3 regions of the Acidovorax bellezanensis genome follow, and region 3 is predicted to be linked to each of the others. Evidence: predicted binding sites of a transcription regulator. Region 3 holds the regulator's gene; each other region holds the start of a gene.
What was found. Region 3 encodes FNR, which switches genes on or off when oxygen is low (the NO sensors DNR and NnrR bind a similar motif). Its sites were predicted from a motif close to TTGATNNNNATCAA; they were not measured.
Positions count from the first base shown of each region.

Region 1: the regulator FNR is predicted to act here: its motif matches at 1,516-1,529, upstream of dsrO (sulfate reduction electron transfer complex DsrMKJOP subunit DsrO).
Region 2: the regulator FNR is predicted to act here: its motif matches at 6,818-6,831, upstream of napE (periplasmic nitrate reductase, NapE protein).

Region 1 is NZ_JAODYH010000002.1:84,209-94,584, forward strand. Features, by position in the region: gene N0K08_RS03130 (arginine/lysine/ornithine decarboxylase) at 1-863, shown strand, start outside; gene N0K08_RS03135 (VanZ family protein) at 978-1,442, shown strand; gene dsrO (sulfate reduction electron transfer complex DsrMKJOP subunit DsrO) at 1,587-2,372, shown strand; gene nrfD (NrfD/PsrC family molybdoenzyme membrane anchor subunit) at 2,388-3,413, shown strand; gene N0K08_RS03150 (tetrathionate reductase subunit A) at 3,432-6,578, shown strand; gene N0K08_RS03155 (response regulator) at 6,656-7,333, shown strand; gene N0K08_RS03160 (ATP-binding protein) at 7,330-8,793, shown strand; gene N0K08_RS03165 (c-type cytochrome) at 8,950-9,579, shown strand; gene N0K08_RS03170 (c-type cytochrome) at 9,596-10,376, shown strand, end outside.
Region 2 is NZ_JAODYH010000003.1:264,150-274,525, forward strand. Features, by position in the region: gene ccmE (cytochrome c maturation protein CcmE) at 1-351, opposite strand, end outside; gene ccmD (heme exporter protein CcmD) at 348-479, opposite strand; gene ccmC (heme ABC transporter permease CcmC) at 479-1,219, opposite strand; gene ccmB (heme exporter protein CcmB) at 1,221-1,877, opposite strand; gene ccmA (cytochrome c biogenesis heme-transporting ATPase CcmA) at 1,871-2,533, opposite strand; gene N0K08_RS04815 (cytochrome c3 family protein) at 2,538-3,182, opposite strand; gene N0K08_RS04820 (nitrate reductase cytochrome c-type subunit) at 3,213-3,713, opposite strand; gene napA (periplasmic nitrate reductase subunit alpha) at 3,731-6,223, opposite strand; gene N0K08_RS04830 (chaperone NapD) at 6,204-6,512, opposite strand; gene napE (periplasmic nitrate reductase, NapE protein) at 6,505-6,663, opposite strand; gene N0K08_RS04840 (LysR family transcriptional regulator) at 6,997-7,929, opposite strand; gene N0K08_RS04845 (tripartite tricarboxylate transporter substrate binding protein) at 8,061-9,056, shown strand; gene N0K08_RS04850 (UxaA family hydrolase) at 9,114-10,376, shown strand, end outside.
Region 3 is NZ_JAODYH010000006.1:14,087-24,462, forward strand. Features, by position in the region: gene ccoN (cytochrome-c oxidase, cbb3-type subunit I) at 1-541, shown strand, start outside; gene ccoO (cytochrome-c oxidase, cbb3-type subunit II) at 558-1,187, shown strand; gene N0K08_RS13510 (cbb3-type cytochrome oxidase subunit 3) at 1,200-1,337, shown strand; gene ccoP (cytochrome-c oxidase, cbb3-type subunit III) at 1,367-2,278, shown strand; gene N0K08_RS13520 (FixH family protein) at 2,421-2,708, shown strand; gene N0K08_RS13525 (hypothetical protein) at 2,794-3,054, shown strand; gene fnr (fumarate/nitrate reduction transcriptional regulator Fnr) at 3,135-3,857, opposite strand; gene hemN (oxygen-independent coproporphyrinogen III oxidase) at 4,049-5,443, shown strand; gene N0K08_RS13540 (sulfite exporter TauE/SafE family protein) at 5,447-6,154, shown strand; gene N0K08_RS13545 (HD-GYP domain-containing protein) at 6,266-7,522, shown strand; gene N0K08_RS13550 (sensor domain-containing protein) at 7,522-10,014, shown strand; gene N0K08_RS13555 (aminotransferase class V-fold PLP-dependent enzyme) at 10,061-10,376, shown strand, end outside.

The DNA of each region.
Region 1 (10,376 bases), on a different contig from region 3:
TCACCAAGGGCCGCTGGAACACCATGCTCACGGCCTTGCAGCAGTTCAAGGACGACTACGAGAAGAACCAGCCCATGTACCGCATCCTGCCCGAGTTCTGCCAGCAGCACCGGCAGTACGAGCGCATGGGTCTGCGCGATCTGTGCCAGCACGTGCACCAGATGTACGCCAAGTACGACATCGCACGCCTGACGACCGAGATGTACCTCTCGGACCTCACGCCGTCGATGAAGCCGTCGGACGCCTACGCCCATATCGCCAAGCGCCAGACCGAGCGCGTGGAAATCGACCGCCTCGAAGGCCGCACCACGGTCGGCCTGGTCACGCCCTACCCGCCCGGCATTCCGCTGCTGATTCCCGGCGAAGTCTTCAACAAGAAGATCGTCGACTATCTGCTGTTCGCGCGCGATTTCGCCAAGGTCTGCCCCGGCTTTGAAACCGACATCCACGGCCTGGTCGAGGAAGAGGACGAAGCCGGCGTGGTGCGCTATTACGCCGACTGCGTGGCCGAAGCGCCCAAGGTCGCCGCTGCGCGCAAGACTCCGGTGAAGGCCGCGGCCAAGACGCCAGCGAAAGCGGCTGTGAAGGCTGCAGCCAAGGCCCCGGCCAAGGCAGCGGTGAAGACAGCGGCCAAGCCGGCTGCAAAAGCGCCAGCCAAGGCTGCCGCCAAGACCCCGGCCAAAGCGCCCGCGGCAAAGCCTGCGACGAAGGCCACGGCGAAGCCTGCAGCCAAGGCCCCGGCAAAAGCCCAGGCCGCCAACCTGAGCGAAGACCGCACGGCCCCGGCCGCGGCAACGCCGGGCAAGGGCAAGAAGAAGCTGGTGCAAGTCGGCTCCGACGGCCCCTTCGGCCGCACGCTGTAAGCACGGCGCGGAAAGCGCCGAGCCAGCGTTCAGCGGAGTGCGTGATGCGCACCCGCTGAACCTCCCACACCACCAAGCGGCTTCAATGCCGCTTGGCTTTTTGGAAAACGACTTTTGCCACACCCTAGCAGCGCTGCGGCGACGCCCATCCAGCCCTCACCCCCCTCTGACCGCGCTGCGCGCCGCACAGCCCTCTGCTGGCGCCTGGCCGCGCTGTGCTGGGCCGCGGTCATGGCCTGGGGCTGTCTGCAGGAAGCGGGCGGACCAGCGACCGGCTGGCTGCGCCTTCCCCTGCCCCATCAGGACAAGCTGGCCCATGCGGGCATGCACGCCCTGCTGGCCTGGCTGCTGTGGCGCGGCGTGCGTGCGGGCCGCGCCGAGCGGCCCAGCTCGGCCACCGCGGCCTGCATCGTGGGCCTGTGCGCGGCCTGGGGGCTGGCCATCGAATGGGGCCAATGGCAATTCACGCTCACCCGCAGCGCCGAAGCGCTCGACGTCCTGGCCAACACCGTGGGTGCGGTGATCGGCGTGATGCTGGGCCTGTGGAGCACGCGCCAGCACACGGCATCGCTGCCTTAATACTCCCTTAATTCCTTGATTGAACAATCAAAGGTTTTTCGAAAAATCACAACAAAATCAATAGGTTACGATGTTGACAAAGATCAACTAGCGTAAACCCTATTGAAATGAGAATCCCTGGAAAGCAATCCAGGGACTCTCCATATGGCAGACAGAAATGGTGCATCGGCGCTGGCCGCCGAGCCCCAAAGCAAACGAACTTTCTTGCAGGAGCTGGTCGCGCTGGCCACCAGCTTCGGGCTGGCTGGCGGTGCACAGGCAGCGCCAGCACAAGCTCCCGGCGGCCAGCCTGCGCGCCGCCCCGGCGCCGAGGGCAAGCGCTACGGCATGCTGGTCGACGTGCGCAAGTGCATAGGCTGCCAGGCCTGCACCGTCAGCTGCTCCATGGAGAACCTGCCGCCCATCGGCCAGTTCCGCACCACCGTGCTGCAGTACGAAGTGAGCGCACTCGGCATGGCCGCGCCGGCCATGGTCAGCCTGCCGCGCTTGTGCAACCACTGCGACAACCCGCCCTGCGTGCCGGTATGCCCCGTGCAGGCCACCTTCCAGCGCACCGACGGCATCGTGCTGGTCGACAACGAGCGCTGCGTGGGCTGCGGTTACTGCGTGCAGGCCTGCCCCTATGACGCGCGCTTCATCAACCACGAAACGCAGACCGCCGACAAGTGCACTTTCTGCGAGCACCGGCTCGAAGCCGGCCTGCTGCCGGCCTGCGTGGAAAGCTGCGTGGGCGGCGCGCGCGTGATCGGTGACCTGAATCAGGCCGACAGCGAAATCAACCAGCGCATGGCGGCCAGCAAGGACCAGATCAAGGTGCTCAAGCCCGGCCTCAAGACCGAGCCCCATGTCTTCTACATCGGCCTGCCCGATGCCTTTGTCGACGGCGTCGACGGCCAGTCCAGCGTGCGCCTGCTGGCCGACCATGGCTGAGCCCCAAGGATCCCCATGCAAATCATCGAATTGTTGACTCCCGCCTACGAAGCGGCCTGGCTGCCCTGGGCCGTGCAGTACTTCTTCCTGGTGGGCATTGCTACCGGCGCCGCCCTGCTGGCCGCCTGGGGCGCCTGGGCCCCGGCCGGCCACCCGGCCGCCAAGGCCTTGCCGCTGTCCATGCTGGTGCTGGCCATCACGGCCATGGCCGCGCCCGTCTCGCTGCTGGCCGACCTGCACCAGCCCGCGCGCTTCTGGCACTTCTACGCCCACTTCACGCCCTGGTCATGGATGTCCGTGGGCGCGCTGCTGCTGCCGGCCTTCGTCGGCCTGTCGCTGGGCCTGTGCGCCGCCTGGTGGCTGGGCCGGCCCGGCTGGATGCGCGCCTTGAGCGCGGCCCTTCTGCTGTCCACCCTGAGCATCGTGGTCTATACCGGCGCGGAAATCAGCGTGATCAAGGCCAGGCCGCTGTGGAACAACCCCTGGGTGCCGGTGAACCTGGCGCTGACAGCCTGGCTGGCCGCCGTGGGTGCGCTGCTGATCGCCAGCTGCTGGCTGCCCGCGGGGCGCGACGCCCAGGTGCGCGCCTGGCTGGCCCGATTGGGCCTGGGCCTGAGCGCGGCGCTGCTGGCCGTGGCCTGCATCTGGGCCGGCACGGGTCTGGCGCTGGACACGCCTTCGTTCCAGGCCGCCACCCGCCTCTACGCCCAATTCCCGGTCTGGCGCGCCAGCCTGTGGCTGTCGGTGCTGCTGGGCACCGCCGTGCTGCTGCTGTGGAGCCAGCCCCGGCGCTGGGCCCATTCCCCCGCCCGCACCCTGGCGCTGGGCCTGACCGTGGCCGCCGCGGCCTGGGGCTTTCGCTGGGCCTTGTTCATGGGCGTGCAAGGCGTGCCCAAGTACGGCGCGGGCCTCTATGTCTACCGCATGCCGCTGGGCGGCGACGGCCTGATGGGCATGCTGGGCGTCTTCGGCCTGTGCCTGGCGCTGGCCACCCTGGGGCTGTGGGCGCTGGAGCGCTTTCCCGCCCGCACCGCGAACTGACATCTCACAGGATTCCCCATGAACGACAAGCATTCCCCCTCCTCCACGCCCGAAACCCCACCCGACACCCAGCGCCGCACGCTGCTGCGCTCCGGCCTGGCGGCGGGCGGTCTGGCCGCCTTTGCGGCCGGCTATGGCGAAACCCTGGTCAAGGCCGGCAAGGGCCTGGTCACCGGCACGTCCGGCGTGCCCACGGCCAGCGCCACGCGCGGCAATTCGCTGCAGCCCGAATTCCGCATCGACCCGACCACCGGCCTGCTGCAGACCCAACCCGGCCAGACCGTGAGCCCATCGAGCTGCCTGGGCTGCTGGACCCAGTGCGGCGTGCGCGTGCGCGTGGACACGGCCCACAACCAAATCCTGCGCGTGGCCGGCAACCCCTATCACCCGCTGGCCACCACACGGCCCGCGCCCATGGAAACACCGGTGCGCGAGGTCTACGCCCAGCTCGGCGGCGACAACGGTCTGGAAGGCCGCGCCAGCGCCTGCGCGCGCGGCTCGGCCATGCTCGAGCACCAGAAAAGCCCGCACCGCGTACTCGCTCCGCTCAAGCGCGTGGGCCCGCGCGGCTGCGGCCAGTGGCAGACGATTTCCTTCGAGCAACTGATCACGGAAATCTGCGAAGGCGGCGACCTGTTTGGCGAAGGCCATGTCGACGGCCTGCGCGCCATCCGCGATGTCGAGACCTTGATAGACGCCGACAACCCCGAATACGGCCCCAAGTCCAACCAGTTGCTGTTCACCGACGCCAGCAACGAAGGCCGCACGCCGCTGATCCGCCGCTTTGCCCAGCAGTCGTTCGGCACCGTGAACCTCAGCAACCATGGCGCCTATTGCGGCCAGAGCTACCGCGTGGGCACGGCCGCCGCGCTGGGCAATCTGTCGGGCATGCCGCATGGCAAACCCGACTGGGCGAACTCGCGCTTCGGCCTGTTCATAGGCACGGCCCCGGCGCAGTCCGGCAACCCTTTCCAGCGCCAGGGCCGCGAGCTGGCCGAGGCCCGCACGCGCGCCGAGAACACCTACCGCTACGTGGTGGTGTCCCCCCTGCTGCCCACCTCGTCCAGTCATGCATCTGGCGACAACAACCGCTGGCTGTCCGTCAAGCCCGGCTCCGACCTGGCTCTGGCCATGGGCCTGATCCGCTGGATTCTGGACAACGAACGCTATGACCAGCAGTTCCTGAGCCAGCCCGGCCCGGCCGCCATGCAGCTGGCCGGCGAAGCCGCCTGGAGCAATGCCACGCATTTGCTGATCCACCACAGCGGCCACCCGCGCCACGGCCAGTTCCTGCGCGGCGCCGACCTGGGCTGGGAGCTGCCGGCATCGGCCGAAGGCAGCGAGCCGGCCGAAGACGTCTACGTGGTGCAACTGGCCGACGGCAGCCTGGCACCCCACACCACGGCGCAGCCGGCCGAGCTGTGGGTAGAGCGCACGGTGACGCCAGCCGACCTGCCGGTGCGCAGCGCCCTGTTCGCACTGCGCGAAGAAGCGCGGCGCATGACGCTGGCGGAATATGCCGCCGAGTGCGGCGTGCCGCAGGCGGAGATCGAAGCCCTGGCTCACGAGTTCACCAGCCACGGCAAGCTGGCCGTGGCCAACGCCCACGGCGGCACCATGAACGGCGCGGGCTTTTACACCGCCTACGCGATTGCCATGCTCAACAACCTGATCGGCAATCTCAACGTCAAAGGCGGCTGGGTGCTGGACGCCGGGCCGTTCGGACCGTTCGGCCCCGGTCCGCGCTACAACTTCGCCCAGTTCCCGGGCAAGGTCACGCCCAAGGGCGTGGCGCTGTCGCGCACCCGCTTTCCCTATGAGCGCACCAGCGAGTTCCAGCGCAAGAAAGCGGCGGGCGAAAACCCTTACCCGGCCAAGGCCCCGTGGTACCCCGCGCCCGGCGGCCTGAGCAGCGAAATGCTGGCCGGCGGCCTGCTGGGCTACCCCTACGGCGTCAAGGCCTGGATCAACCACATGAGCAACCCCGTGTACGCGATCTGCGGATTCGAGAACGCGCTGGTGCCGCAACTCAAGGACCCGAAGAAGCTGCCGTTGTTCGTCTCGGTGGACCCCTTCATCAACGAGACTTCGGCGCTGGCCGATTACATCGTGCCCGACACAGTCACCTACGAAAGCTGGGGCGTGGGCGCGCCCTGGGCCGACGTGGTGGCCAAATCCAGCACCGTGCGCTGGCCGGTCGTGGCGCCCGCCGTGGCCACCACGGCCGAAGGCCGGCCCGTCAACCTGGAAAGCCTGCTGTTCGCCATTGCCAAGCAGTTGGCCCTGCCCGGCTTCGGCCCCGGCGGCATGAGCACCAAGGACGGCCAGCCCGTAGACCTGGAGTGCGCCGAAGATTTCTACCTGCGCGGCATTGCCAACATCGCCTGGCAGAGCGGCCAGCCCGTGGGCGAAGCCTCGGACGACGACATCGCCATCACCGGCCTGGACGCGCTGATGCCGGTCATCACGCCGCGCCTGGCACCCGAGGAAGTGCGGCGCGTGGCCATGGTGATGACCCGCGGCGGACGCTTCGACCGGCTGGAAAACGCCTGGAAGGACGGACGCATCAAGGCAGCCCACCAGCCGGCGCTGCAGATCTGGAGCGAAAGTCTGGCCAAGATGCGCCACTCCATGACCGGCGAACGCTACAGCGGCTGCCCCACCTGGTACCCGACCCGCCTGGCGGACGGCACGGCCATGCGCGCCCACTTCCCCCAGAAGGACTGGCCGCTCTCCCTGTGCTCCTACAAATCCAACCTGATGAGCTCGATGTCGATTGGCGCCTCGCGCCTGCGCCAGGTGCATCCGCACAACCCCATCTCGCTGAACCAGGAGGACGCGGCCGCCTTGGGCATTGCCAATGGCGACCATGTGGAGCTGCAGACGCCGGGCGGGCGCCTGCAGGGCATGGCCCTGGTGCGCGCCGGCATTGCGCGCGGCGCGGTGGCCATCGAGTACGGCTACGGCCACAAGCAGCTGGGGGCCGTGTCCCACCGTGTCGACGGCCAGCCCACGCCGGCCAATCCGGCGCACGGCAATGGCGTGAACCTCAACAGCCTGGGCTTCACCGATCCCACGCGGCCGGCGGCCGACAATGTGTGGATAGACTGGGTCTCGGGTGCCGTGGTGCGCCAGGGCTTGCCGGTCAAGGTGGTGCGCCTCTGAGCCTGCGCCATACCGCAGCGCGCTCCTATCCACGCAAATCAGTGCACCATGGCGGCGGATTTTCTTTCTGGGCAGCCATGCATATATTGATTGTGGAAGACAGCGCGCTGGTGGCCAGCGGCATCAAGACCGGCCTGGAGCTGCACGGTTTCACCTGCGACATTGCCGCCAGCCTGGCCGAGGCCGGCCGCCACATGGCGGGCAGCCACTTTGACGCCTGCATTCTGGACCTGGGCCTGCCCGACGGCGACGGCCTGCGGCTGCTGGGCCAGTGGCGCGCCGCGGCGCTGCACCTGCCGGTGCTGATCCTGAGCGCGCGCGACCGCATCGAAGACAAGGTGGCGGGCTTTCAGACCGGCACGGACGACTACCTGACCAAGCCTTTCGACCTGACCGAGCTGGTGCTGCGCCTGCACGCCCTGCTGCGCCGGGCCAGCGGACGCGCCACCGACCTGCTGGACTTCGGCAGTTTCCAGATCAACATGGCCTGCGCCCAGGTTTCTCGCCTGGGGCAGCCGGTGGAACTGGCCCGGCGCGAATGGGCGCTGCTGTCGGCCCTGGTGCAGGCCAACGGCCGCGTGCTGTCGGCGGCCCAGCTGCACGACAGCCTCTACGGCTTCGATCAGGACGTGGGCAGCAACACCGTCAATGTGCACGTGCACCACCTGCGCAGGAAACTGGGCCAGGAAGTGATAGAAACCGTGCGCGGCCTGGGTTTTCGCCTGGGAGCACAGGCGCAGACAAGGCAGCCATGAAGAAAAGCCTGCGATTGCGCCTGGTGCTGGGCGTGTGCCTGACCATGTGCGCGCTGTGGAGCAGCGTCGCGGCCTGGATGTTCACCAATATGCGCCACGAGCTGCACAGCATGCTCGACGACCGGCTCATCGCGTCGACCAAGATGGTCGCCGGCGTGGTCCAGCAGTTGCAACCCACCCAGCTCACGTCCCCGGCACAAGCTCCGGCCATGGACATTCTGTCCGTCATCGCCCGCGACGGCGTGGCCTGCGAAGTCAGCCTGGTGCGCAGCGAAGTCGACATCCGCCCCATCGCCCAGACCAGCAACAGTCCGGGCTTCGACAGCCTGGGGGCGACCGGCTTCAGCCGCATCACCAAAGGCGGCAAGGCCTGGCGCACCTATGTGCTGGAAGAAAACGGCATACGCATCGCCACGGCCGACCGCATGGACGTGCGCGAACACCTGGTGCAATCCCTGGCCTACAGCCTGGTCCTGCCTTTCCTCGCCGCCTTGATCGGCATTCTGCTGCTCACCTGGTGGTGCTGCTCGCTGGCGCTCAAGCCCCTGCAGCGCCTGCAGCAGGAGCTGGCCCGGCGCCCGCCGCGCGACCCCCACCCGGTGCAGGCCGGGCAGGACGTGGTGGAGCTGGCCCCGCTGGTGCTGAGCCTCAACGACCTGCTGGCCCGCATGAATGCGGCCATCGAACGCGAACGCCGCTGGACCGCGGACGCTGCCCACGAACTGCGCACGCCGCTGACGGCCATCAAGACCCATGTGCAGGTGGCGCAACTGGTCATGGACAGAGCCGAGGCCAGCGGCGCCTTGCCGCAAGCCAGCACGGCCTTGCAGCAGGCCGGCCAGGGCATTGCCCACATGCATGAAACGCTGGAGCAATTGCTGCTGCTGGCCCGGGTGGAGACCGGCCAATCGCAAGAAGGCCCCACCACGCGGGGCGCCGCCATCACCCTGGCCTTCGAACAAGCCTGCAGCCAGTCGCAGCAACAAGCCGGGGCCAGACTGGAAATGTCCGTGGACAGCCCCGCCCCCTGGCGCTGGGAACAGCTGGAGCTGCCCATCGCCCCGGCGCTGCTGACCTGCGCCATCACCAACCTCACGGACAACGCTTTACGCCACCACTGCGGCGATGCCCGCGTAACCGCCCGGCTGGCGCTGACCAGCGCCCCCCTGCCCGCAGCCACGCCTGGCGACCCGCCGCCGCTGCAGCTGCTGGTGCGCATCCAGGACCAGGGCGCGGGCATGACGGCCGAGGAATGCCAGCTGGCCACGCAGCGTTTCTGGCGCAAGTCATCGGCCGTGCACGGCAGCGGCCTGGGCCTGACCATCGTCCAGCGCATTGCACAAAGCGCCGGCGGTTGTCTGCGCTTGCAGCCCGGGCCTGAAGGCGCGGGCCTAGTGGCCGAGCTGCGCCTGCCGTTGCGGCTGCTGACCGGCGGCACGGGAACGTTAACGCAGGCTTAATCTGCCCGTCTTAGGCTCAAGGGTTGGGCTGCCCGATTTCAAAGGCAAGCCATTTTGTGCAACGCCCGCCCGCCGGCCGCCGCTACTGCCGGCACGCCACGCCCGGGCACCAACCCTCGCGAATCTATGCCTGTATTCAAGGCCACCCTCCAAGGCATGGCCTGCCTTGCCGTTCTGTCCGCGCTGCATGCACCGGCCTTTGCGGCCAACCCCGACGCCGGCGCAAAAATCGCTGCCCAAGGCGGCTCGCAAGGCGCAACCGCCTGCGTCAGCTGCCACGGCAGCCAAGGCGAAGGCAGCGCCAACTTCCCCCCCCTGGCCGGACAGCCCGCGGGCTACCTGCAGCGCCAGCTCGACACCATGGCCAACAACCAGCGCAAGGCCCCGGTCATGGCGCCCATGGCCAAGGCCTTGACGGCCCAGGAAAAAGCCGATGTGGCCGCCTACTACGCCAGCCTGGCCCTGCCCGTGAAGCCCAAGCAAGGCGCCTTGCCCACGGCCAAGAGCAGCGACGGCGCCTGGCTGGTCGAGCGCGGCCGCTGGGCCGACGGCATTCCGGCCTGCGCCAAATGCCATGGCCCGGGCGGCGCCGGCGTGGGACTGGACTTCCCGGCCATCGGCCACCTGTCGGCCAGCTACATGCAAGCCCAGGTCGATGCCTGGAAGAACCAAAGCCGCGATGCCGGCCCCCTGGGACTCATGGGCTCGATCGCCCAGAAACTGACACCCCAAGACATCAAGGACGTAGCCGCTTACTACCAGCAGTTGCACTCCGGCTCCAACTGATTGAGGTGATTTGCATATGACCACGGACAACCACGACACCCCACCCGCGCAGTCTTCCTGGAGCGGCGCAGCCAGTTCCGCCCTGATTCTGGGCCTGGCCGCCCTGCCCCTGGCACTGGCCATAGGCGGCATCCTCTACAGCCGCCCCAGCACGCCCGACGCCCCCGCGGTCGCGGCCCAGAGCTCAACCGCCACGCCCGCGGCCGGCCTGGTGCCTGCCGTTTTCAGCCCTCCCGGCGAGCGCGACATTCCCGATTCCAAGATGGGCGAATGGATTCAGCGCGGCGAAGCCATCTTCGCGCGCACGCCCGAGAACGCCGTGGGCTTTTCCGGCAACTCGCTCAGCTGCGCGAATTGCCATATCGACGCGGGCCGACTCAAGAACGCCGCGCCGATGTGGGGCGCCTACCCCATGTACCCGGCCTACCGCAAGAAGACCGACCACGTCGACACTTTTGCCGAACGCGTGCGCGGCTGCTTCATGTACAGCATGAACGGCACGGCGCCCCAAGACGGCCACGACATCCTGGTGGCCGTTGAAGCCTATGCCTACTGGATGGCTTCCAAAGCCCCGATTGGCGAAAAGCAGCCCGGCGCAGGCTTCGCCAAAGTCCCCAAGCCCGAACAAGCGCCGACCTTCGACGCCGGCCAAAAAGTCTATACCGCCAACTGCGCGCTGTGCCACGGCGACCAGGGCCAGGGACAGAAAAGCGGCAAGCTCACGGTCTTCCCCGCGCTGTGGGGCAAGGACTCCTACAACTGGGGCGCGGGCATGCACGAGATCGACAAGGCGGCGA
Region 2 (10,376 bases), on a different contig from region 3:
CGTGGCGCGGAAAACGCCCGGCGACTGCAGCTTGCCCGCCACCACCACGCCCTTGCCTTCGCGAAACAGGTCGGGCAGCAAGCCCTGGTAGTGCACGGCCACGCGCTGCACCTGGTCGGTCACCATGAACCGCACCTGCACCCCTTCGGCACTGCGCTGCACCGAGCCCGCCTCCACCAGCCCGCCCAGGCGAAAAGCCGCGCCCTGCGGCGCCTCGCCCGCATGGACCTGGCTGGGGCTGTAGAAAAACATCACATTGGCATTCAGCGCCCGCAAGGTCAGCATGATGGCCGTGGCACACAGCACCACGCCCGCCAGCACCCACAGCAAACGCCGTTGACGCGGCTTCATGGCCGGCCCCCCTCTTGCGCACGGGCCTGCGCGCTGCGGCTGCGCCGCCACAGCCACAGCATTTCGGCGACCAGCGCCAAGGCCCCCAACCCGTAGGCCAGGGCGATGAAAAAAGCATGGTTTTGCATTACAGACGCTCCTCTTGCGCGCGCTCCAGGATCAGGCAGCGCGTACGCACCAAGGCCACGGCCAGGCTGTAGGCCCAGCAGGCCAAGGCCATCAGCAGCATGCCCGCCAGCATGCTGTGGGTCATGCTGGGCGCGGCATCCCAGCGGATCGTCGCCCCCTGGTGCAAGGTGCTCCACCACTGCACGGAGAAATAGATGATGGGAATATTCACCACGCCGGCCAGCAGCACGATGGCGCCGGCGCTGTCGGCGCGCTGGCTGTCCTCAATGGCCGACACCACGCCCAGATAGCCCAGGTACAGGAACAGCAAGATCAGCTCGGATGTCAGCCGCGCATCCCAGACCCACCACGCGCCCCAGGTCGGCTTGCCCCAGGCCGCGCCCGTCCACAGTGCAATCACCGTGAAGACCGCGCCCGTGGGCGCCAGCGCGCGCGCCAGCAAGGGCGACAGCCGGGTCTTGTAGACCAGGCCCAGGCCGGCATGCAAGGCGGCCACCAGGTAGATGAACATCGACATCCAGGCCGCGGGCACATGCAGGAAGATGATGCGGTAGACCTCGCCCTGCTGGTGATCGGTAGGCGCGAGCACGAAGCCCACCCACAGGCCGGCGGCGGCCAGCAGCAAGGCCAGACCGGCCAGCCAGGGCCAGACCCGGCCCGCCCATTGGTAGAAGACCGGCGGGGAAGCGAGCTGGCGCCAGCGCAATGCGCGTGAAAAATCGGTCAAGGGCTTGTTCATATCATTCCAGCGCCAGGCGCAAGGCCTGCGCAATGGCCCAAGGGGTCACGAGCAGCGCCAGGCACAGACAGGCGCCCAGCAGACTCAGGGCCGGCTCCGCAGCCAGACCCAGCTGCGCCTGGGTCACCGCATGGCTGCCAAAAATCAGAATCGGAATGCTCAGCGGCAGCACCACCAGGGTCAGCAGCAGCTGGCCGCGCAAGCCCAGGGTCAAGGCCGCGCCCAGCGCCGCCAGCAGGCTGAGGCTGGGCGTACCCAGGGCCAGGGCCGCGAGCAAGACCGCAATGCTCGCGTTGTCCATCCCATACTGCCAGCCCAGCAGCGGCGCGGCAATCAGCAGCGGCAGCACGGCGATCAGCCACTGGGCCGCGACTTTGATGCCCACCAGCAGCGGCAAGGCGGCCTGCGCCAGCACCCACTGCTCCAGGGAGCCGTCGGCCCAGTCGCTTTCAAACAGCCGGTGCTGGCCCAGCAGCACGGCCAGCAGGGCCGCCACCCACATCACCCCCGGAGCGATCTGCCGCAGCAAGGCCGAGTCCGGCCCCAAGGCCAGTGGAAACAGGCTGCCGACCATGACGAAGAACACCAGTCCGCTGAGCGCATCCGCGGGCCGCCGCGCCGCCAGCCGTATTTCACGCAGGCACACGGCCTTCAGCATGTCGTCTCCCGCGGCGCCGACAAATCCAGCGTGCGCGTGAGGGCCTGTGGCAGCGCCAGGCCATGGTGGGTGGCCACGACAGCCATCCCGCCCGCGGCCAGATGCGCGGTCAGGACCTGTCCCAGACACGCGCCGCCTGCGTCATCCAGGGAGCTGTCGGGCTCATCGAGCAGCCAGACCGGGCGTTCGCTCAACACCACCCTGGCCAGCCCCAGGCGCCGCCGCTGTCCTTGCGACAGGCGTCCCAGCGGGCGTGACGCCACTTCGTTCAAGGCCAAGGCGCGCAAGACCGGCGCCGCCTGCGCGGGGTTCCAGGCAATGCCGCCCATGGCCAGCGCGAACTGCAGGTTCTCCAGCCCCGTCAAGGCATCCGACATGCCCGCCTGGTGTCCCAGATAGGCCAGTTGCTGCTGGTACGCAGCGTCGCTGGTGCGCACGGACTGGCCGCCCCAGGAAAGCGCCCCGGCACGCCACGGCAACAATCCAGCCAGGCTGCGCAGCAGCGTGCTCTTGCCCGCGCCATTGCGTCCCTTGAGGACCAAGGCCTGGCCTGAAGCCAGTTCAAACGCAAGCTGGCGAAACAGCACGCGGCCGTTGCGCACACAGCCCCAGCCGGAAACCGCAAGATGGAGAGAAGAAAAAGCGACGCCTCCCATGCAGTTATTGCTTGCCAGCCGCGGACGCCACGGGCGCGGGCACCATCTGGCCCGGACTGTCACTGGGGCCCTGCCCCGGCGGGATATGCGGCAGCCTGTGGGCAATGCCCTTGTGGCAGTCGATGCAGGTCTTTTCCTTGTTCGCCAGATAAGTCGCATGCATGTTCTGCGCCCGCAGGCTCTGGCGCGTGAAGTCCATGGAGTCGTAGTTGTGGCAATTGCGGCATTCCAGCGAGTCGTTGGCCTTCAGCCGCGACCATTCATGCTGGGCCAGTTCCAGGCGCTTGGCCTGGAATTTTTCCGGCGTGCTGATGGTGCCGAAGATCTTCCCCCAGACTTCCTTCGACGCCTGCATCTTGCGGGCGATCTTGTCGGTCCAGTTGTGCGGCACATGGCAGTCCGAACACACGGCACGCACGCCCGAGCGGTTGGTGTAGTGGATGGTGCTTTGCAGTTCGGCAAACACGTTGTCGCGCATTTCATGGCAACCCGTGCAGAACTTCTCGGTGTTGGTGAGCTCCATGGCCGTATTGAAGGCACCCCAGAAAAGAATGCCGCCAATGAAGCCGCCTATGGTCAGAAAGCCCAGGCTGAAGTGCACGCTGGGGCGGCGGATCACCGCCCAGTAGCGCTTGAGAAGAGTCATCATGGTGCGAACCTTTTGCAGCAACGGGCCGCGTCAGTTTTTCTTCTGTGGCTTGCCATTGCCAGGCGAGGAGTTGCGCGCGGACTGGAGCATCAGCGCGTCCACGTCCATGAAGGTGTTGTTGACCAGGGGCCGCACCGGCTCCTGGCTCACATGGCACTGCATGCAGAAATACCGCCGCGTCGAGACCTGCGCCAGCATGTCCCCATCGCGGGTCATGTAGTGCGTGATCGACACCGGCACGGCCTGGTAGATTTCCGCCTTGCTGCGTGCATGGCAATCCAGGCATTTGTTGAAATTCTTGTCCACCTGGTAGCCGTCGACCCGGTGCGGAATGATGGGCGGCTGCATCGCGTAGTTGCGCGTGCGGCGCACGTCGTCGTTGATGGCATTGCCCAGCACCGGAGGCTTGGCGGACTCCAGGATAGGCGTGGGGCCGCGGGCCTTGTCATAGAAATGCTGGCTCACCGGTTGTGCCGACGCGGCACCCACGCCGAGCAGCAGCAACAGGCCCAAAGTACGAATGAATTGCATGATCCACACTCCTATGGCTAGACCTTGGTCAGTTTCACTGCGCACTTCTTGAAGTCCGTCTGCAATGAAATCGGATCGGTGGCATCCAGCGTGACCTTGTTGATCAGTTGGCTCGCATCGAACCAGGGCACATAGACCAGACCGCGGGGCGGTTTGTTGCGGCCCCGGGTTTCCACCCGCGAGCGCATCGCGCCACGCCGCGAGGCAATCTCCACTTCGCTGCCACGGCGCAGACCCAGAGCCTTCGCGTCTTCAGGGTGCATGTAGCACAGCGCATGCGGCACGGCGCGGTGCAGCTCTGGCACGCGCCGGGTCATGGACCCCGAGTGCCAGTGCTCCAGCACACGGCCCGTGGACAGCCAGAACGGAAACTCCTTGTCAGGGGCTTCCGCCGGCGGCTCATAGGGCAGCGCAAAGACCACGGCCTTGCCGTCGCTGTGGCCGTAGAACTGAAAGCCCGTGCCCGCCTTCACGTACGGGTCCGTGCCTTCGCGGTAGCGCCAGCGCGTTTCCTTGCCGTTGACCACGGGCCAGCGCAGGCCGCGCACCTTGTGGTACTCGTCGAACGGCGCCAGGTCGTGGCCGTGCCCCCGACCAAAAGCGGCGTACTCTTCGAACAGGCCTTTTTGCACATAGAAGCCGAAGTGCTTGGCTTCGTCATTCTCGTAGGCGGGGTCGGTCTGCGATGCCGGGAACTTGTCGACCTGGCCGTTGCGGTACAGCACATCGAACAAGGTCTTGCCCCGCAGCTGGGGGCTCTTGGCCAGCAATTCCTCGGGCCAGACTTCCTCGATCTTGAAGCGCTTGGAAAACTCCATCAGCTGCCACAGATCAGAGCGTGCTTCGTCCGGCGCCTTGACCAGCTGGTGCCAGAAGTGGGTGCGGCGCTCGGCATTGCCGTAGGCGCCTTCCTTCTCCACCCACATGGCCGTCGGCAGGATCAGATCGGCCGCCACGGCGGTCACCGTCGGGTAGGCATCGGACACCACGATGAAGTTCTCGGGGTTGCGATAGCCCGGATAACCTTCCTGCGCCAGGTTGGCGCCGGCCTGCATGTTGTTGTTCACCATCACCCAGTAGGCATTGAGCTTGCCGTCCTTGAGCATGCGGTTCTGCTGCACGGCGTGATAGCCCGGCTTTGCGGGAATGGTGCCTTCGGGCAGCTTCCACAGCTTCTCGGCGGTCTTGCGGTGCTCGGGGTTGGTGACCACCATGTCCGCGGGCAGGCGGTGCGAGAAAGTACCCACCTCGCGCGCCGTACCGCAGGCCGAGGGCTGACCCGTCAGAGAGAACGGGCTGTTGCCCGGCGTGGAGATCTTGCCGGTCAACAAATGGATGTTGTAGACCAGATTGTTGGCCCAGGTGCCGCGGGTGTGCTGATTGAAACCCATGGTCCAGAACGACATGACCTTGCGATTCGGGTCCGCGTACAGCTCCGCCAAGGCCAGCAGGCGATTGGCCGGCACGCCGGTCATTTCCGCCGTGTGCTCCAGCGTGTAGGTCGAGACGAATTGGGCGTACTCCTCGAACGTCGCGGGCTTGGCACCGTTGGGATCGCCGGCGTTCTTGGCCGCCTGCTGCAGCGGGTGCTCGGGGCGCAATCCGTAGCCGATGTCGGTATTACCTATCTTGAAATTGCAGTGCTTGGAGACGAAGTCCTTGTTGACCCGTCCTGTCTTGATGATGTGGTTGGCGATGTAGTTCAGGATCACCAGGTCGCTCTGGGGCTTGAAAGTCAGTTCCAGATCGGCCAGTTCGTACGAGCGGTGCTCGAACGTGGACAGCACGGCCACCTTCACGTTGGGCGCGCTCAAGCGGCGGTCCGTCACGCGGGTCCAGAGCACCGGGTGCATCTCCGCCATGTTCGAGCCCCACAGCACGAAGGTATCGGTGGCTTCGATGTCGTCATAGCAGCCCATGGGCTCGTCCATGCCGAAAGTGCGCATGAAACCCGTCACCGCCGACGCCATGCAATGGCGTGCATTGGGGTCGATGTTGTTCGAGCGAAAGCCCGCCTTGAACAGCTTGGAGGCGGCATAGCCTTCCCACACCGTCCACTGGCCCGAGCCGAACATGCCCACGGCCGTCGGGCCCTTGTCCTTGAGCGCCTTCTTGAACTGCTCGGCCATGACGTCGAAAGCCATGTCCCAGGACACATGCTGGAAGTCACCGTCCTTGGCGTACTTGCCGTTCTTCATGCGCAGCATGGGCTTGGTCAGACGGTCTTCGCCGTACATGATCTTGGACAGGAAATAGCCCTTGACGCAATTGAGACCGCGGTTCACTTCGGCTTCGGCATCGCCTTGCGTGGCCACCACGCGGTTGTCCTTGACGGCCACCATCACGCCGCAGCCCGTACCGCAGAAACGGCAAGGTGCCTTGGACCAGGTCAGCTGGGCATTCGCGCTGCCTGCCACCTGCTGGGACATCGCCTGAATGGGAATCCCTGCCACGGCCCCTGCGGCCGCGGCCGCGGATTGACGAACAAAATCACGCCGAGTGCTGGTCATTGACGACCTCCTGGTTCAGAAAGTGCCGAGGCTCGGCGTGTTGATAGACGAGAGAGACGTTGAGTACGCCATCTATCTGCTGTATCTGCGCCACCTTGTCCAGGATGGCGCCGCCGCTGGGGCCTTCGAGGGTCACCACCAGCTTGCCGTCGGGATGGGTGCCGTGCACCTGCGCATCCTCCACGCCCCGCAGGCTTTGCTCCACGCTGGACAGCGCCTGCGGCATCACATGGACCACCAGACTGGCGATATGGATGTCATCCGGCTTGGCATGTGCTGCTTCAGACATGCGGAGGACCGGAAAACATCTGATAAAACCAGACGAGAAAACCGTAGGCGGCGATGATGCCCACGGCCAGGACAGGCGCCACCACGATGGCCAGGAACGCAAAGCTGCGCAACTCCTGCTTGGCGCTCGATGGGAACTGACGATCAGACATGGATCCACCGTTTCCGGGGCCTGGACAAGCCCCTGTAGCGCTGCAGATGGTTGCCACGCCGCCGAGTGGCTGCTCCACTGCGACGTTCCATGCACCATGTCGCAGCTGATATTGCGAGATACCAGGATGCTAAGACCGGGGTAGCTCCCAGTCATTGACCTGGATCAACTCCAGGCCATGCGCACGCGAAATGGCAAAGGCCGTACGCATTCAGACACATTTAACCCCAGCATCCGGCAGCCTTGCAAGCACTCATTCCCGGAACGATTCAGGACTGATTCTCATTGCGAATGTTGTGACTGAAACCGGCCCGCCGGAGAACGCCCCCCAGGACTAAGCTGCCGCCGCCGTTTCGCGCAAGCTGTCCACCAGCAGCTGACTGGCCGGCGTTTTCGCCCGCCCGCGCAGCGTGATGATGCCCACATGCGGCAGCTCGATCGGCACCTTGAGCTTGAGGATGCACAGCAGTCCTTGGCGCTCGAAGTGCTCCGCGACGCTGCGCGCGAGAAAGCCGATCGCGGGCCGCTGCTGCATGCTCGACAGCGTGACCAGAAAGGACGAGGTTTCGATGATGTCCACCGGCGGCACCAGGTGGTGCTTGTAGAACATCTGGGCCAGCTTGGAACGCGAGGAAGCCCATGGCGGAGGCACGACCCAGGGCAGGCCGGCGAGCATGGTCCAGCTGGGTCTGGCGGCCCCGGCCAGGGGGTGCTCGGGACTCACCACGATGCACATGGGCTCGGCGTAGAGCGACTCGGTCTCGAGGTCCGGCGACGCGTAGCCGGGCTCCAGCCGAGCCACGATCAAGTCCAGCTCGCCCACGCGCAGCCGGGGCAGCAGCCGCGTGAGATCGCCCTCCTCCACCATCACCGTGGTCAGCGGAGATCGCTGCTTGACCCGCAGGATGGCCGGCATCAGCAGGCTGGGCAGGGCCACCACCATCGCGCCCACGCTGGTCCGGCCGACGCCGCCGCTGGCCGTCGCATCGATCTCGTCGCGCGTGCGCTGGTAGTCGGCGAGCACCGAACGGGCAAAGCGCACCACGGTGACGCCGCTGGGCGTAGGCTCGGTGCCGCGCGTGGAGCGCACGAACAGCTGCAACGCGAACATCTTCTCGATCTCCGCCAGCATCTTGGACACCGCGGGCTGCGTGATGGACAGAAACTCCGACACCCGCCCGAGGTGGCGGAACTCGTCCAGCGCCACCAGCAATTGCAGGTGGCGCAGCTTCAGGTTGGAACGAAGAACGCGATCGATCTGGCTCATGGGCGGCAGGCACGGCTTTTCACTTCATAACTTGGAAGTTATGAAGAGAGTCCGCTATTTCATTGGAATGCAATCATTATCTTCAGAATAATCCGCGGGGCTGACCCAACAACAATCAATCGGAGACAACGATGAAGACACCCCGTTCCATGGCACGGCGCCAAATCGTGCTTGGCGGCCTCAGTGCCGCTGCCCTGACCGCTGCGCCAGCGCGCGTGTTCGCCGCCGAGTACCCCGAGCGCCCCATCACCTTCATCTGTCCGTGGCCCGCGGGCGGCACGGCCGATCGCTCCATGCGCATCATTTGCCAGATCGCGGCGCGCGAACTGGGTCAGCCCATTGCGCTCGAAAACCGCGCCGGCGCCTCCGGCATGATCGGCACCAAGGCCTTGTCCTCGGCCCGTCCCGACGGCTACACCATAGGCCAGATCCCGATCTCGGTGACGCGCTTTGCGCAACTGGGCACGGTGCAGCTCGACCCGCTCAAGGACTTCACCTACCTCGCCCGGACTTCGGGCCAGACCTTCGGCATTGCCGTGCCCGCACGCTCGCCCTTCAAGTCGCTGCGCGACGTGGTGGCCAAGGCCAAGGCCCAGCCCGGCGTCGTCACCTATGCGCACGCCGGCATCGGCGGCGCCACCCACGTGGGCATGGAGCAGTTCGCACAGGCCGCGGGCGTGAAGTTCAACGCCATCGCCTACAAGGGCGGCTCGGCGGCGCTGCAGGACGTGCTGGGCGGACAGGTCGATCTGCTGGCCGACAGCAGCTCCTGGGCGCCGCATGTCGAAGCCGGCAAGATGCAGTTGCTGGCCACCTGGGGCGAGGCGCGCACGCCGCGCTTCAAGGACACGCCCACGCTCAAGGAACTGGGCTTCGACGTGGTGGTGGAAGCGCCCAACGGCATCGGTGCACCCAAGGGCCTGCCGCCCGCCGTCGAAAAGCGCCTGCGCGATGCCTTCCGCGCGGCCGTCAACAGCGAGGAATTCCGCAAGGTGGCCGAAAGCATCGATGCGCCCGTCATGTACCAGGACGGCCCCGACTACCAGAAGTACATCCAGACCGTCTACCAGCAAGAGACCGAACTGATACGCAAGCTCAACCTCAAGGAACTGATGGCGAAGGGCTGAAGCCCTTCTTCATCGGACCTGGCCTCTACCCCTTCGCTTGCCGCTTCCCCATTTGTCATGAACCACAGCTCCCTGCTTCGCCTGCACCCGAACGACAACGTTCTCGTCGCCAAGACCGTCATTGCCTTGGGCGAGGTGATCGCCGAATTCGGCGTGCGCGCCAGGGCGCAGATTCCCGCGGGCCACAAGATCGCGGCACGCGCCATCGCGGCCGGCGAGCAAGTGCTGAAGTACGACACCATGATTGGCGTGGCCTCGCGCGACCTGCAGGCCGGCGACTATGTGCACAGCCACAACCTCACCCTGGTCGACAGCTACCGCGATCCGGCCTTCTGCGAGGATGTGCGCCCGGTGGACTTTGTGCCGGAAGCCGAACGCGCGACTTTCATGGGCTTCGAGCGCCCCGGCGGCGGCGTGGGCACGCGCAACTTCATCGGCATCCTGTCGTCGGTGAACTGCTCGTCCACGGTGATCACGCGCATCGCCGCGCACTTCACGCCCGAGCGCCTGGCCGCGTTTCCCAACGTCGACGGCGTGGCCGCCTTCGCGCAGACCAGCGGCTGCGGCATGTCGTCGCCCAGCGAACATTTCGACGTGCTGCGCCGCACGCTGGCGGGCTATGCGCGCCACCCCAATCTGGCCGGCGTGCTCATCGTGGGCCTGGGCTGCGAGCGCAACCAGGTCGCAGCCCTGGTCGATTCGCAAGGCCTGGAAGCCGGTCGCCTGATGCGCACCCTGGTGATGCAGGACGTGGGCGGCACGCGCCAGACCATAGCGGCCGGCATCCGCGCCATCGAGGAAATGCTGCCCGAAGCGAATGCAGCAAAGCGCACGCGCGTCAGCGCCGCGCACCTCAAGATCGGCCTCGAATGCGGCGGCTCCGACGGCTTCTCGGGCATCACCGCCAACCCCGCGCTCGGCGCCGCGATGGACATTCTGGTGCGCCACGGCGGCACGGCCATCCTGTCCGAGACGCCGGAAATCCACGGCGTGGAATTCATGCTCACGCGCCGCGCCGCGACGCCGGAAATCGGCCAGAAGCTGCTCGATCGCCTGGCCTGGTGGGAGCGCTATGCGGCCGGCCAGAACGCGCAGTTCAATGGCGTGGTGGGCCACGGCAACCAGGCCGGCGGCCTGGCCAACATCTTCGAGAAATCGCTGGGCTCGGCGATGAAAGGCGGCACCACGCCGCTGCGCGCCGTCTACGAGTACGCCGAACCCATCACCGAGCCCGGCTTCGTCTTCATGGACTCGCCGGGCTACGACCCCGTGGCCGTGACCGGGCAGATCGCCAGCGGCGCGCAGCTGATCTGCTTTACC
Region 3 (10,376 bases):
GCACAAGCTGCGTGACGACCCCATCCTGCGCTTCCTGATCGTGGCCCTGTCGTTCTACGGCATGTCGACGTTCGAAGGCCCGATGATGGCCATCAAGACCGTGAATGCGCTGTCGCATTACACCGACTGGACGATTGGTCACGTGCACTCCGGCGCCCTCGGCTGGGTGGGTCTGATCACCATGGGCTCGCTCTACTATCTGATCCCGCGCCTGTTCGGCAAGGAAAAGATGCACTCCGTGCCCGCCATCGAGCTGCACTTCTGGATGGCCACCATCGGCATCGTGCTGTACATCGCCGCGATGTGGATTGCCGGCGTGATGCAGGGCCTGATGTGGCGCGCGGTCAACCCCGACGGTACGCTGACCTACACCTTCGTCGAAAGCGTCAAGGCCACCTATCCGTTCTACGTGATCCGCGTGGTCGGCGGTCTGCTGTACCTGGGCGGCATGTTGGTCATGGCGTGGAATACCTGGATGACTGTCATTTCGGGCCGTGCCGTCAAGGTCGCCATTCCCGCAGTGAACCCGGCGCACGCCTGAGTTCAAGGAGCCTCACATGTCTGATCAAAACAAAAAAGCAAGCGGCTTCTCCCATGAGAAGGTGGAAACCAGCAATTTCTGGCTGATCGCCCTGACGCTGCTGGTGGTTGCCATCGGCGGCCTGGCGGAAATCGTGCCGCTGTTCTTCCAGAAGTCGACCACCGAAGCCGTGGTGGGCGTCAAGCCCTACACATCGGTGCAACTGGTGGGTCGCGACATCTACCAGCGCGAAGGCTGCTACAACTGCCACTCGCAGATGATCCGCCCCTTCCACGCCGAGACGCTGCGCTACGGCCACTACTCGGTGGCTGGCGAGTTCGTCTACGACCATCCCTTCCAATGGGGTTCCAAGCGCACGGGTCCCGACCTGCACCGCGTGGGTGGCAAGTACAGCGATGAATGGCATCGCATCCACTTGAACAACCCCCGCGACGTCGTGCCCGAGTCCAACATGCCCGCCTACTCGTGGCTGGAAAAGACCCCGGCCGACCACGCCTCCATCGCTTCGCACATGACGGCGCTGCGCAAGGTCGGCGTGCCTTACTCCGACGAAGAGATCAAGGCGTCGACGGATGAGGTCAAGGGCAAGACGGAAATGGAAGCCGTGATTGCCTATCTGCAGGTGCTTGGCACCGCGCTCAAGTGAGAGGACTGCTCCATGGACGTCACTACTCTGCGCATCGTGGCCACGCTGGCATCGCTGGCGTGTTTTGTGGGCATCTGGTGGTGGGCTTACTCCAGCCGCAACCAGGCCCGCTTCGACGAGGCAGCGCGGCTGCCGTTTGAGCAAGACTGAACGTCTTCTCACCATAACGAGAATATTTCATGAGCGACTTCGTAAACAATTTCTGGTCGGTGTATGTGACCCTGATCACTCTGGGGGGCATCATTTTCTGTGCCGTGCTGCTGTTCGTGGTGGCCCGCAAGAAAGTCGTCTCCGCACCAGACAACACCACGGGCCACGTCTGGGACGGCGACCTGCGGGAGTTGAACAACCCCATGCCGCGCTGGTGGATGTGGCTGTTCATCATCACCGTGATCTTCGGCGTCGCCTATCTGGCGGCCTATCCTGGTCTGGGCTCGTTCACGGGCAAGCTGGGCTGGACGCAGGTCGGTGCCTATGAGGCCGAGCAGGCCAAGGCCAAGGCGCAGATCGCGCCCCTGTATGCGCGTTTTGCGGCGATGACGCCGGAAGAGCGTGCGCAAGACCCCCAGGCCATGGCCATTGGCGAGCGTTTGTTCATGAACAACTGCGCGCAATGCCACGGCTCGGACGCACGCGGCGGCAAGAGCTTTCCGAATCTGACGGACGGCGACTGGCTGCATGGCGGCACGCCCGAGAAGATCCAGGAAACCATCACCGAAGGCCGTGTCGGCGTCATGCCGCCTATGGCGGCTGCCGTGGGAACGCCCGATGACGTGCGCAACCTGGCCCACTACGTGCTGAGCCTGTCGGGCAGTCCCTCGGATTCGCTGCGCGCTTCGCTGGGCAAGTCCAAGTTCACGGCCTGCGCTGCCTGCCACGGCATGGACGGCAAGGGCAACCAGGCCCTGGGCGCGCCCAACCTGACCGATGACGTCTGGTTGCACGGCTGGGGTGAAGCGGCGATCATTGACATCGTCAACAACGGCAAGCAAAACCACATGCCGGCGCAAAAGGACAAGCTGACACCCGAGCAGATCGGTGTGCTGGCCTCCTATGTGTGGAGCCTGTCGCATAAGCAGGGCACCCCCTGAGCCGCTGACGCGGCTTCCCCCTCTCATCCTTCGGTGGAGGGGGACGGCGCCCTCGCTGCGGGGCGGCCCTTGCTCGGCGCCCCCTGGCTGGGGCGCGCCAGTTTCAGGCGCAGCCCCTGAAACGCAAATCTGAAAGTACCCCATGTCGAAAACTCCCTCCAACGCACCCGCACACGATCCCCGTCCCTGGTGGAAATTCGGTTTTGTCTGGATGGTGGTCGGCGGCCCGGCCGTGGTGGTCGTGGCTGGTCTGGCCACGTTCTGGATCGCCGCGGCCAACCCCGACCCGGTGATCGACCCGGATTACTACCGCCACGGTATTGAAATCAACCAGACGCTGACCGGCAAGCCCGATCTGAGCCTGGCACCGGCCGTCACCGGCCGCAACCATGCGGCAACGCCCGCGGAGCACGCGCCCACCGACCGTTGAGCGGGCCATGCGCGGGTTTTCCGCAGCGCCAGGGACTTCGATTGCTTGCAGAATGAAAGCGTTGCTGCGGCACAAGGAGTTCCTGATGTTGGCAAAACGCTTGATGTGGATTCTCTGGCCGGCCTTTCTGGCCGCCTGTGCGATGGAAATGCTGGTGTTCGGGCTGGTCGATCCGAGCGAAATCCAGTGGCGGGGCGAGACCCTGAACTGGGGCCGGCAGGCGTTCTATACCCTGTCTTTCTTTGCCTTCTGGCTGGTCACCAGCGCTGCCAGCGGCTTGACCTGCCTGCTGGGCATGGGGCCGGCGGAAGTCAATGGCGGGCACCGCGCTCCCGCGCTCGACTGAACAACTGACTGTATCCCTTGGCCCGTTCTCCCTGAGCTTGTCAAAGCGGGGCGCAAGGGGTTTATCAGCGGGGGAGGGGCTTAGTCACACTCGCGTTGATGGTTCACGATGCGCTTGAGCGCGTCGGTGTCGAGAATGCGGATGTGGCGCTGCTTGACTTCGACGATGCCGTCGTCGACGAACTTGGAGAAAGTGCGGCTCACGGTCTCCAGCTTGAGGCCCAGGTAGCTGCCGATTTCCTCGCGCGTCATGCGCAGTACCAGCTCCGACTGGGAAAACCCCCGCGTGTGCAGGCGCTGCACCAGATTGAGCACAAACGCCGCCAGACGCTCCTCGGCCCGCATGCTGCCCAGCAGCAGCATCACGCCATGCTCACGCACGATTTCACGGCTCATGACCTTGTGCACATGGTTTTGCAGCACCGTGATTTCGCGCGACAGATCTTCCAGGCGATCAAAAGGCATGACACAGACTTCGGCATCCTCGAGCGCCACCGCGTCGCAGGTGTGGTGGTCGTTGACGATGCCGTCCAGGCCGATGATTTCGCCCGCCATCTGAAAGCCCGTCACTTGGTCACGTCCGTCCTCGGTGGCCACGCTGGTCTTGAAGAAGCCGGTGCGAATCGCATACAGCGAGGAAAACGCCTCGCCGTTGTGAAACAGCATGCCGCCCCGCTTGATCTTGCGGCGCACGGCGACGATGTCGTCGATGCGCTGCATTTGCTCGTCGCTCAGGCCTATGGGCAGGCACAGTTCGCGCAGGTTGCAGTTGGAGCAGGAGGCTTTGATGGTTTGTAAATTCATGGGACTGGACCTCGAAGCTGGCGGTGGATAACACGGAAGGGGCGGTCGCATGGGCTGCCGACAGCGCACAGGCCCGAGGTCATGGCTGACATATATCAAATTGTCGCAGCATGTGGGTGAGCAAGTCTTGATCGACATCAAGGACGCAGGCATTGGGATGCGGCACAGTCGGGAAAAGCCAAGGAAACACCATGACCGCAGCCCCCCCCGAGCTCACCCCTGCGTTGCTGCAGCGTTTTGACGTGCCTGGCCCCCGCTATACCTCCTACCCGACGGCAGACCGGTTTGTGGAAGCCTTTGGTCCGGATGATTACACACTGGCGCTCAAACAGCGCCGCAATGGCGCGGTGGGCCTGGCGCGGCCGCTGTCGCTGTATGTGCACATCCCGTTCTGCGAATCGCTGTGCTACTACTGCGCCTGCAACAAGATCGTCACCCGTCACGCCGAACGCGCCCAGACCTATCTGCAATACCTGGCGCGCGAAGTCGCGCTGCACACCCGGCATTGCGGTCCGGGTCAGACGGTGAGCCAGCTGCACCTGGGCGGCGGCACGCCCACTTTCCTGAGCGACGAGGGCCTGGCCGAACTCATGGACCTGCTGCGCAGCCATTTCACGCTGCAGCCCGGCGGCGAGTATTCGATCGAAGTCGATCCGCGCACGGTGACGCCCGAGCGCCTGGCCTTTCTGGCGCAGCTGGGTTTCAACCGCCTGAGCTTTGGCGTGCAGGATTTCGATCCCCAGGTGCAGAAGGCCGTGCACCGCGAGCAGCCCGCCGAGCAGGTGTTCGCGCTGGTGCAGGCCGCGCGCGAGCTGGACTTTGACTCCGTCAACGTGGACCTGATTTACGGCCTGCCATGCCAGACGCCCGAATCGTTCGAGCGCACGCTGGCGCAGGTGTGCGAATTGCGGCCCGACCGCATTGCCTTGTACGCCTATGCCCATCTGCCCGAGCGCTTCAAGCCGCAGCGGCGCATCGACACCGCGGCCTTGCCCGACGCCGGCGCCAAGGTCGGCATGCTGGCGCGCTCGCTCGCCATGTTCCAGGCCGCGGGCTATGTCTATGTGGGCATGGACCATTTCGCGCTGCCCACGGATTCGCTGGCCGTGGCCAAGCGCCAGGGGCGGCTGCACCGCAATTTCCAGGGCTACAGCACCCAGCCCGACTGCGACCTGATCGCGCTGGGCGTGTCGGCCATAGGCCGTGTGGGCGCGACCTACAGCCAGAACGCCAAGACCCTGGATGAGTATTACGACCTGCTCGACCAGGGGCGGCTACCCGTGGTGCGGGGGCTGGCCCTGGGCCGCGACGACCTGATACGGCGCGCCGTGATCATGGCGCTGATGTGCCAGGGCGAGCTGCTGTTCGAGGCGTTGGACCAGGCCTGGTTGATCGACGGCCGGCGCTATTTCGCCGCCGAGCTGGAAATGCTCGCCGGCCTGCAGGCGCAGGGCCTGGTGGAGATCAGCGAGGAAAGCGTGCGGGTCACGCCCATGGGCTGGTACTTCGTGCGCGCAGTAGCCATGACTTTTGACCGCTATTTGCAGGCCGACAGGAACCGAGCGCGGTTTTCAAGGATCATCTAGCGGATGCTGTTTTCGCTAGTTTGGACTTCTGCCGTGATGGGCCTCGTAGGCGGGCCCCATTGTCTTGCAATGTGCGCCGCACCCTGCGCCGTGGTGACGTCGCGCCCGGGCGCCACCAGCGTGGTCACTGTGCATGGTCTGCGCAGTCGGCTGTGGCAACGCACTGCACTGTTCCATGGCGGCCGGCTCGCCGGCTATGCCAGCCTCGGGGCGCTGGCGGCGCTGGCCGTGGAAGGCCTGGCCTGGCTGAACGCCCAGACCACGGCGATGCAGCCGGTCTGGACCTTCATGCACCTGGGCATCATGGTCTGGGGCATCCTGATGATGGTTCAGGCGCGCCAGCCGGCCTGGATAGAGTCGGCCGGGCGCGCGCTGTGGCGGCGCGTGCAGCCGGTGGTGGCGGCGCCTGGCGGAACCTTTGCCACCGGCTTTGTCTGGGCCTTGATGCCTTGCGGACTGCTGTACTCGGCCTTGCTGGTGGCGGGGCTCAGCGGCGGGGCCGCGGCCGGCGCCTTGTCCATGGCGGCCTTTGCCGTCGGCAGCGGGCTGTGGCTGCTGGCCGCGCCCTGGCTTTGGGGCTGGCTGCGCCGGCACCTGAACACCGTGCGCGCCGACTGGGGCAGCCGGGCCGCAGGACTGATGCTGTTTGGCGTTGCCGGCTGGGCGCTGTGGATGGACCTGGTCTACAAGCCTTCGCTATGGTGTCGCTGATACGCCACTTGTGCTAAAAATAACGCAAACGTTTCAACCGTTCAAGAACTGGCGATAATTGTCGAAACAACCGGACAGTGGTGCAACTTTTGCACTGTCTTGCTTTCAAGTGTGAACACATCTGTCCTGATTGATCCCCGTTCGTTGCGCGTAGGTATGTACATCCAGCTGGAAGTCGGCTGGATGCGCCATCCTTTTCCCGTCAACAGCTTTCGTATCGTTTCAGACGTTCAGCTCAACACCGTCAAGGCCCTGGGTCTGGAAGCCGTGCGCTACTTCCCCGACAGAAGCGATCCCGAACTCGGCGCGGAGACCTCGGACGAGGTTGCGGGTGAAGCGGATGGCGAGGTCGTCGGCGCAGCCTCTCCCGTGCCGCCGCAGATCGCAGCGCTGGAGCCGCAGGCGGCCGCAGCCCTGTCCCCGCAGATGTGGGCGCGCTGCAATGAGCGCTTTCGCGCCGCTGCACGCGAGTACACGCATTTGCAGGCCTGTGCGGCCGCCCAGCCCCAGCAGGCCCTGGAGCAAAGCCATGGTCTGGTCGACAGCTATATCGAGGAAGTACTGCCCGCGGGCGATCTGGTGATTCGGCTGCTGTCGGAAAGCTCGGGCAACCGCCAGGCCGAACACCCGGTGAACGTGACGGTGCTGAGCCTGCTGCTGGGCAAGGTCCTGGGCCTGAATGCTGGCGGCCTGTACGAGCTGGGCATGGCGGCCTTGTTGCACGACATCGGCAAGGATGGCAAGCCCGGCGGGCGCGTGCCGCGTGAAGAATACGAGCGCCATGTCGGCGATTCGGTGGCCCTGGCCATGGGCATGGGCGTGTCCAGCGATGTGCTCACGGCCATGGCCCAGCACCATGAGTTCGCCGACGGCAGTGGCTTTCCCCTGCATTTGATCGAGGAAGACCTGAGCACGGCGGGCAAGGTGTTGTGTCTGGTCAACAGCTATGACCGCCTGTGCAACCCGGAATTCGCGCAGGAAGGGCAGACGCCGCACGAAGCCCTGGCCATGCTGTACGCCCAGTTCCGCGATCGCTTCGATCCGGCCATCTTGCGGGCCTTCATCCGGATGATGGGCGTGTATCCGCCGGGTTCGGTGGTGCAGCTCGCGGACGGGCGCTTCGCCATGGTGGTGTCGGTCAATTCGTCCCGCCCGCTCAAGCCCCAGGTGCTGGTCTGCGACCTGCAGGTGCCACTGGCGCAGGCGCGGCCGCTGGATCTGGAAATGAGCCCGGACATCGGTATTCGGCGCAGTCTGCGACCGGACCAGTTGCCGCGCGAGGCGCTGAGCTATCTGTCGCCCCGGCAGCGTATCTGCTACTTCTTTGAACGAGCCGTGGAGCCTGGCGCCCCGGGGAGCGCTGCGTGATGACCCCATCGCTCGAAACCCTGTGGCACCAGGCGCTGGACGAGTTGCTCGAGGCCGTCTGGCTGATCGACGAAGAGACGCTGTGCATTCATTTCGCCAACCGCGCGGCCGAGAAGCTCACGGCCTATGAACGCCAGGCCATGCAGGGCATGCCGGTGCAGGCCCTGGCCGCCACGCCAAAGGACTTGTGCCTCTGGGACGACGAGGGCCAGTGGCGCGCCGGCTCGCAAACCCTGACCCAGGTGCTGTGCCGCGATGGCTCCTTGCGACCGGTGGAGCAGCGCGTGCAGCGCATCGCTTCCCCCGATGGCAGCGAGGCGGGATGGATACAGATGACCATGCTCGATCGCAGCGAGCAGGCGCACAACGAGCAGGAGCTCGAAGCCCTGCTGTCCGATCTGCGGGCCACGCTCGACTCGGCCGCCGACGGCATGCTGGTGTGCAGCCAGGATGGCAGCATCCGCGCGTTCAACCACCGCCTCGCCGCGATCTGGGGGCTGCCGCCCGACATGCTGGTCCAGCGCAACGATGCGGCGGTGCTCACGCACATGGCCGACAAGGTGGGCGATCACGCGGCCTATGTGCAGCGGCTCGAGGAGCTGCAGCGCCAGCCTTTGCTCGAAGCCACCGATGTACTGACCTTGCACGGCGGCCAGATCATAGAGCGGCGCTCCGTGCCCCAGCTCAAGCGTGGTGCGCCCATAGGGCGTATCCATTCGTTCCGCGACATCACCCGCGAGGTGGAAGTGCAGGCCGGCCTGGAGCTGGCGGCGCGGGTGTTCGAGTTCAGCCTGGATGCAATCTTCATTGCCGATGCCGAGCACCGGCTGGTGCGCGCCAATCCGGCCTGCCTGCGCCTGATGGCGGCGCAGGACTGCAAGGGCCGTGAGGTGCAAGGCCTTTTTGGCGGCAGCACGCCGGCCAACTGGTATGCGTCGGCGGCCCATGAATGGCGCCGCGGCGGTTTCTGGCAAGGCAATCTCTGGCTGGAGCAGGGCGGGCAGCAGCGCTGCGCCGTGCGCTTGTCCTGGGTTGCGCTGCGCGATGCGCAGGGCTCCGTGTTCCAGACCATAGGCTTCATGCGGGACATGACGCAGCAGCAGCAGGCCCAGCAGCGCATCGAAGAGCTGGCCTATAGCGACGCGCTCACCGGCCTGCCCAATCGGCTGAGCCTGTCCACCCATGTCGCCCAGGCCATCGAGCAGGCGAAGAGCTCGGGTGGCGTGTTCGCCATTCTGTACATCGACCTGGATCACTTCAAGATCATCAACGACTCGCTGGGCCACCAGTTTGGCGACCGCGTGCTCAAGCTGGTCGCCGAGCGCCTGCAGGCCTGCCTGCGGTCGGTGGACTTGCTCAGCCGCCTGGGCGGAGACGAGTTCGTGCTGTATCTGCACGGCTGCGACGAGGCGCTGGCGGCGAGTGTCGCCCAGCGCATCCTGCGTGAAATGCTGCACCCCTTCCTGCTCGACGGTCTGGGCTTCTCCGTGCAGTGCAGCATTGGCGTGGCCCAGTACCCCAGCCATGGCGACACACTGGACGAACTCATCAAGCAGGCCGACACGGCCATGTACCGCGTCAAGGAACGCGGGCGCGGGCATTACAGCTTTTACCAGCCGCAGATGAACTCCGGCCTGCTGTCGCGCATGAAGCTGGAACACGCCATGCGCCAGGCCCTGGAGCATGGCCGCATGGCGGTCTATTTCCAGCCCCAGGTGCACATCGGCAGCAACAAGATCATGGGGGCCGAAGCGCTGTTGCGCTGGACGGACCCGGAGTTCGGCGTGGTGTCGCCGGCGGTCTTCATTCCCATGGCCGAAGAGTCGGGCTACATCGTCACGCTCGGCGCCTGGGTGCTCGAGGAGTCGATCCGTGAAGCCGTGCACTGGAGCACGCAAGGCCTGCCGCTGCAGGTCTCGGTCAATGTGTCGGCGCTGGAATTTCGCCAGACCGATTTTGTCGAGCGCCTCAAGAGCCTGCTGGTCAAGCATGGCCTGCCTGCCCATCTGCTGGAGCTGGAGCTCACGGAGAGCATCCTGCTGCAGGACGCGCAGGAAATGGCCGCCCGGGTGCGCGCCATTGCCGACCTGGGCGTGGGCCTGGTGATCGACGATTTCGGCACGGGCTACTCCAGCCTGGGCTACCTGAAGAAGCTGCCGATCGCCAAGATCAAGATCGACCAGTCCTTTGTGCGCGGCTTGCCGCACGACGCGGGCGACCGCGCCATCGTCACCGCCATCATCAGCCTGGGCCAGGCCCTGGGCATGGAAGTCGTCGCCGAAGGCGTGGAAACCTGCGCGCAGCGCGACTGCCTGCGCGACATGCACTGCCATTTCTTCCAGGGCTTTCTGTGCGCTCCCGGTCTGCCGGCGGAAGCGTTCAGCGAACGCATGCGCAGCCAGGGCGTGGCCCACGACGACGACTGGGGCGCGGGCCCGGATGCCACGAACAACTGGATTGCCAGCCAGACCGAGGGGCGCGGGCCGCAGTAGGCCGGTTGCCGCCAACGGCGTGTCTGGCGATTTTTTTTCATCCGAAATGCATTACCTGAACCATGCCGCCTGCGGGCTTTTGCCGGACGCAGCCCTCCACGCCATGCACGGCTACGCCCAGCGCGAGCAGGCCCTCGGGGCCTACGGCGCGGCAAGGCAGGTGCAAACCGAGATCGAGCAGCTGTACCAAGGCATTGCGGCAACGATCCATGCCCAGCCCGGGGACATCGCCCTGACCCAGGGCAATAGCGACGGCTGGAGCCTGGTGGTGAGCGCCATGGACTGGAGCGGCGGCGGGCGCATTCTGGCCCCGCGCAGCGAGTGGGGCGGCAACCTGGGCATCCTGATGCAGTTGTCGGCCC